DNA from 2 places in the Paenibacillus sp. FSL H7-0357 genome. Region 2 is predicted to be linked to the other one. Evidence: predicted binding sites of a transcription regulator. Region 2 holds the regulator's gene; the other holds the start of a gene.
The links. Region 2 encodes LexA, which represses DNA repair genes until DNA is damaged. Its sites were predicted from a motif close to CGAACATATGTTCG; they were not measured.
Positions count from the first base shown of each region.

Region 1: a site for LexA is predicted at 2,024-2,037, ahead of H70357_RS25310 (ImmA/IrrE family metallo-endopeptidase). Genes of this name have one in related genera too.

Region 1 covers NZ_CP009241.1:5,708,850-5,712,259, reverse strand. Annotated here, with positions in the region: gene H70357_RS25320 (WD40/YVTN/BNR-like repeat-containing protein) at 1-648, opposite strand, end outside; gene H70357_RS25315 (hypothetical protein) at 794-973, shown strand; gene H70357_RS36060 (hypothetical protein) at 1,215-1,379, opposite strand; gene H70357_RS25310 (ImmA/IrrE family metallo-endopeptidase) at 1,463-2,005, opposite strand; gene H70357_RS35470 (YjfB family protein) at 2,117-2,293, opposite strand; gene H70357_RS37230 (YjcZ family sporulation protein) at 2,599-2,757, shown strand; gene H70357_RS36055 (hypothetical protein) at 2,805-2,942, opposite strand; gene H70357_RS25305 (hypothetical protein) at 3,115-3,327, shown strand; gene H70357_RS25300 (hypothetical protein) at 3,317-3,410, shown strand, end outside.
Region 2 covers NZ_CP009241.1:4,490,431-4,493,840, forward strand. Annotated here, with positions in the region: gene H70357_RS19510 (DUF896 domain-containing protein) at 1-120, opposite strand, end outside; gene H70357_RS19515 (LysM peptidoglycan-binding domain-containing protein) at 231-644, opposite strand; gene lexA (transcriptional repressor LexA) at 938-1,564, shown strand; gene H70357_RS19525 (L,D-transpeptidase) at 1,740-2,078, shown strand; gene H70357_RS19530 (DMT family transporter) at 2,495-2,872, opposite strand; gene H70357_RS19535 (TetR/AcrR family transcriptional regulator) at 2,873-3,410, opposite strand, start outside.

The sequences.
Region 1 (3,410 bases), 1.2 Mb from region 2:
GCCGATAGTAATATTCCATGAGTAGCTTGCGGATTTCTGATCCAAGGAGGCCTTCCAGGATAAACCGTTCCATTCTCCCTCAGGTCTATCCATGATGGGGGTCCAATGACGTCCATTGTCTTGCGTTGCATAGAAGAGTAGAGAGGTTTCAGTCTGGCCTTCCTCGTTCAGCAGCCCGATTTCATTCAGTAGGACGATTCCATAATTTGTAGAGGTGAAAAATATAGGAGATGCAGGGTTAAACTGAACGGCAGCGTATTTGGGAGGCACTTCAAGCTGCTCTTTGGCCCAGTGAATTCCGCCATCGGTTGTCTTATATAGTCCAATATCGCCTTGTCGTGGAGAATGGATCGTAATCCAGCCGGTGTCCTTCGTCTTAAACTTGAGGTCTCCAATGGGGCCGCTTGGCAAAGTGCCGTTTAAGGAATCGCTCAGCTTATGCCAGGATATGCCTCTGTCATTGCTCATATAGATACGGTTATCTGCCTGATACATTCCTGAACCTGCTGAAGTTGCCTTCCAGCTGTACCCAGCTTCCAAAGAATATTGGAATGTACGGATGTTATTATCTTCATCTATGTTACCGGCTTGCGGACTGTATGCGAACATAAGCTGGATTACGGACATAAGAACCCAGAGTGTTTTCATGGAAATCCCCTCCTCCTCCCATAGTAAAGGAATAAATTGGGAGATAGGTTACAGAGAGATGAAAGAAAGGTTAATTTCCTTTTATGAAACTTTTTGGATTTGTAAGCGTTTTATTGAGTATACACAGAAAAAGGAGATGGAGAATATGTCTGAGCAAAAGAAAATTCAGGAGCTTGAGCGCCGGATAGCTACGCTGGAGAATCAAGGCGGGCATCCACCCGGCAATGACCCCGGAAAAATATTGCGCAGGGTAATATGGGGGATTCTGATCGTGTTTTTCCTGCTGACGGCAATAGGCGTAATGCAGTTTGTGAGCGCAGGCTAGCCAGAGTGTTCATTCGTTCTTCTCATGAACGAGCAGTGTAGTGCAGACAAGCGCTATCAGGATGAAGAAGGATACATGCTGCAGCAGATAGATGGTAGTGACGGAAAAGATTCAGTTCATCTTCAGCGGGATTTCATAAGGGCTTAAGCTAACGGGATTATAGTAAACACATACCCCCCTTATTAATAGATATGGACCCTGCCGGACGCCGGCGGGGTCACTTTTTTGTTCATGGGTTCCCCTAATCTTCTTCCTTCGGTTCTTGCAGCAGAATGGAGAAGGTCTGGGTTTCATGATCGACCTCAATGGTCTCAATGCCAACGAAATCCGGGATATCAGGATGCACGGCATCCACGCTGTAATCCGGATGGGTCATTAATAACTGGATGACTTGAATGGCGTCCATTTCGCTCCCCCTTACGGGTAAATTCACCCTATACATAAGGTCTCTGCATTTCATTATGCATAGGTTTATTATCCCCGCAGCGTTTACCGAATATGTCGGTGGATTAAATTTCTGTCTTCGTTCCTTTCCATCACAGCCATCAATTGCCCCTGGAACACTCGTCTCTGAATTTGGTCAATCCGCTGCATGGCCAGCTCAGCAGGAACCTGAAAGGTTGAAGCGATATATTGGACGGCATCTTCACGGAGTTCAGGCAACATTCTGGCGGAAATCATGGAGTAGGGCATCGCCGCATAAAGGATAAAACGCTCGGATTCATCCTCCTGTGCCTGTGTGAACTGTTCGGGCATCAGCGTGTGGTTACCGGCATGGCGAAGCAAATGGCAGAGCTCATGGAGGAACTCGAGACGCTGCAGCTCGGGTGGAAGGCGGCTGTCAATAAACATGCTGTACATGCCTGCAGAGGCTTCAATGCTCTTGCTTCTTACATCCAGATAATGAATCCAGATATTCAGCCGCTCCGATATGTACTCAATGGAGATTTGCGACGGCTGTTGCACGTTCAACCGCTGATATAAATCTTCAGTCCATTTCTCCAGGGCGGTCATTTGATAGTAGGATTGCATGGGAATCACCTCGATATAGGATCGTATGTTCGTATTAATGGCCAAAAGAAAAGCCCAAAGGGCTCAAGGATAACCGGAACTCATGTTCTTATGTATGTAAGCATAAATCAATCAAACTACAATATCAAGTGTTTTTCCCAAGTTGGGGTGTGGGCTCTGCTGGAGCATTTGGACCAGATTCTGGCTTTGGATCTCAGTCGTTTTTGTGGCAATATTCATGACTTGCAGCCCTGCAGCCTGGTGTAGGGACGCCTGACTCATCGCCATTGATAATGCAGCAATGTCCATGTTGCACCTCCTAAAAGTTTTGTGAAGCTTTACTACTTTAGATACTGCATCGCAAAAACTCGCTTCGGAAGCATCCGCTAAGTTTTGTGAGCAATGCTTCCTGAAAGTTCTTCGTACAAAACTCACATCGAAAGCATACGCTAAGTTTTTTGAAGCTTCACAGCTTTGAATTTACATACTGTATATCGACAATGACGGGCCGATACTTTAGGTGAATGACATTTCTTTGCCGTTTGGCCCATACGGTAAATCAGGCTTTGACATATTCTGTGCTGTATTCAATATTCACAAGGAGGAATTAAATAATGGGTGTAGATTATGGTTGCGGTTGCGGTAATAACGTTGGTGGAGTAAACCAAGGTCCTCCGGCAGTTATGCCGGTAGTAAGCCCATGGACATCGACAACCTCCATACTGGTTCTCTTTATTCTTCTGGTAATTATTACAAAAGCCTGTATATTCTAAATCAGACTCAATCGAATGCTGCCCCGTCAGGCATATGCCAGATGGGGCTATTTCTTTTTTTTACGGGCTGTGGGTCCAATCTGACGTTTGATTCTTCCCGTGGTTTCGTCGACTTCAATGATATAAAGTTCTTTTACCGTGCCTGCAAGTGCAAACCATTCCTTGAAGGCTTCTTCCTCAGACATGGGCCCGTAAAGCCTTTTTCCCCGATAACAAATATAGAACACCTTGGCTCTCCGCGCGTGGAATATTATCCCACTTTATATTACGCCTAATTCACGGAAGATTGCATAAAGAACATTTGTTCGCATATAATACATACAAATATTCCTGGGCTTTCTAAAGGAGGCGGTTTACATGAGTGTAAAAGAATTGGAGAAACTGATCGGGCAGGTAATTGAGATCATATATGAGGACAAGTCGGGGAACATCACCCAGCGCAGAGTTGAGGTTCATGGGATTAAAGGCGGGCTGCTCCGGGCCACCTGTCTGACCACGGGCGGTCCAAGGGTATTCCGGACTGCTAACATCCTTGCCTGGCGTCAGGCAAAGGCCCGTTATGCTGGATGATACAGCGCGCAAGCTGTTGAGGATCATGTACCATTTCAGCAACCACTTCCGGAGGATGCCTACACTGCCTGAGCTTGCAAGGC
Region 2 (3,410 bases):
GTTGCCCAGATAAATCTCGCGGAGCTTGGCCCGTTCAGCCAATTCCTCTTCACTCAGGCCGCCATTCTTCTGTTTGCGTGCCAGTTCATTGATGCGTGCGACCAATTCGTCAATATTCAATGCTTTCCCCTCCCCTATAAATTCATTCTAACTTTGCCATGAGAAAAAGAGCTTGTCAAGGTCTGCCCCCTGAAAGCTCTTTACGTCAGTCTATACTGCTTATGATGAAGTTAATACACAGGCAATGTCAGTATATCTCCGGCCTGAATGTTCCCGTTCTTCAAACCGCTTGTTTTTTTAATTCCTTCTATATATACGACCGTCTTCATACCCGCTGGTTTGTTCTTAAGGGCGATACTCCAGAGCGTGTCTCCGCGTTCAACTACTACCCGTTTCTCCTGCTTCACTAATGATGCTGAACTTGCAAAAACATTACCAACAACTGTAAATCCGGATACAACAAGCATAAAGACCAGCACAAGCTTCACGAGATATTCTTTACGGCATAATCCTAAGATCGCTGCAAATAAAGCGGCGGCGGATTGTTTCATTTCATTCATATGATTAGAAGCAGATTGTCCTCTAGTAGATTCAACTTCACCGGCCTCTTCGTAGATGCTGCGGTATGTACTGTATTTTAACATTGTTATCGTCCTCCAAACACTTGTTCTTACTTTCGAAAATAATATAACACGAACATGTGTTTTGATCAATAGAATTTTTAGAACAATTGTTCGCTTTTTTTCCGTATCCATAAATGTGCCAGTTTCCAGCACCGGCTTTGCCTTTTCCCGCCATTTCCAAGCCGTTATTAGATACTAATATGGTAAAAAGCTACTATTTCCACTATTAATCTCAGATTGTTAGAACTTATGTTTGTACGAACGGAAGTTCTATGTTATAATTTTCCCAAACATACTATATGGGGTTGATTCCGATGTCAAAGATTTCGAGTCGTCAACTGGCGATCCTGGAATTTATACGTAACGAAGTCCGTAGCAAGGGTTATCCTCCGTCCGTCCGGGAAATCGGTGAAGCTGTAGGCTTGGCCTCAAGCTCCACAGTGCACGGCCATCTGGACCGGCTTGAGAAGAAAGGCCTTATCCGCCGCGACCCTACGAAACCGCGTGCAATTGAGCTGCTCGGCCAGGAAGATTCCGAGAATGTACATCAATTCGTACAGACGGTTACCCGTATTCCTGTCGTAGGTAAGGTCACCGCCGGGGTGCCGATTACCGCAACGGAGAATATCGAAGATTACTTCCCACTACCTTCCCACTATGTGGGGGACAACAAGGTATTTATGCTCTCCGTTCTCGGTGACAGCATGGTGGAAGCAGGTATTATGAATGGTGACTACGTAATTGTCCGCCAGCAACAGACTGCTGACAATGGCGATATCGTCGTTGCCATGACCGAAGAAGACGAAGCTACAGTCAAGACATTCTACAAAGAACGTGACCACATTCGTCTACAGCCGGAGAATCCGGCTTATGAACCCCTCCGTCTTAACCGCGTTACGATTTTGGGACGAGTTATCGGTCTCTTCCGCGATATCCATTAATATTTTTGTTCATATTTAAGGGCTGCTTCGCTTTTTCAAGTGAAGCAGCCCTTTCCCCTTTTCAAATGGTCATTTTACTCATTGCGAACATTTGTTCTATTTATCTCATATAACATTTCCTTTGAACAGCAACAGCACTCCGCACATATTCTGATATCAAAGGAGTGCTGAACCTATGCCTAATTATCGGATTATTGTTGATCTGTCGCAGCGCATGCTATATTTGCTTGACAATAACATCGTTACCCGAGGGTTCCCTGTCGGTATTGGCACCATACTTACCGTTTCACCGGCGGGAGAATACACTATCATTAACAAACAGCCCAAGCCTGGCGGACCCTTCGGTGCATTCTGGATGGGTCTATCCAAACCACATTACGGCATTCATGGAACGAATGACCCTTCCTCCATCGGACATATGGTCTCCCATGGCTGTATCCGCATGTACAATGAGGATGTGCTGGCCCTTGCAGCAATCGTACCTATTGGAACACGGGTTACAATAAGGGAGTAACAGTATGGTGGTCAGACAAAAAGCAAAAACACCCAAAGGATCACAAAAAAATGATCGAGGGTGTTTTTCATAGTGCTTAATATTGGTCCTTCCTGTCTGCTGATTCATACCGGTCGCGTATTTCACGATTTTTAGCATATATGTACAAATCCAAAGCTATTATTCCTCTCCTGGCAAGTTTAACCAACAGTACGAATGCGTAAATACAAGCTACAACCGATATGAGCCACATCAATACGCTAAATACGCCAATTCCATTAATGAAAAAATTACCTCGATGCACAGACAACTTTCACTCACTCCCCTGTATTCTTGAATATGAAAATACCCCACCGTTCTGGCAGGGTACAGTTATTTCGTCATCATACTGTTGTATGGAACAAATTGTATATGATCTTTATTTCAACAGCTTCGGCTTAGGCTCTATCGGAAAGGCTGGTTTGTTGTGTTTCGGCAGCCTCATCAGAAGAACCATGTCCAGGTCCCAGCAAATTCAGCACAATCACACCAATGACGATTAAGGTTATTCCTATTACGCTGCCTGTATTTATTTTTTCTTTCCAGATCAGTACTGAGATCAGAACTGTAGCTACCGCTCCGATTCCAGACCAAATTGCATAGGCCGTATTTAATGGAATAGCCTTCAATGACAACGACAAAAAGAAGAACGAGCAAATGAAACTAATCAGCATTACGATTACAGGGATTATTTTGGTGAATCCTTGCGATGCTTTGAGCATCGAAGTTCCTACAAGTTCGCTGGCAATGGATATCGCCAAAAACAGATACGGCACTTACTTCTCCTCCTTTACTCCGTCCATCAATTCTTTGTAAATGCGTTCTTTTAACTCCAGATCTGGCGGTGCCAGTCCAAACTTTTCCGCAAACCAGAGTCCGTCGGTCGCCAGTCGGGCAATGGTTGCCCACAGTGGATCCACACCGTCATTTTCAAAATTATGTTGCCATTCAGCATATTTCTCCTGTATGTTTGTCAACAAGCCGGGATTCGTAAATAAAGCTGCTGCCAGCACCGAGTTCATGTCACTGCCTTCTCCAAAACCATAAAAAGTAGATTCAATGTATGCCCTGCTCCATTTACCAGCTTGTTGCTGGTCATGCTCTACACGGCTCTGAACATCTTCCGTAAAGTTTCGGGTCAGCTCATCCACCATACCGGAAACCAGTTGCTCCTTGTTAGGAAAGTGATACAGTAAACCGCCTTTGCTAACGTTAGCCGCTTTGGCCACAGCTTCCAGAGTTAAGTGTTCCACCCCTTGATCACGAACAATGGAGGAGGCCGCTTGCAAAATCATTTTTTTCTTGGAGCTGTTG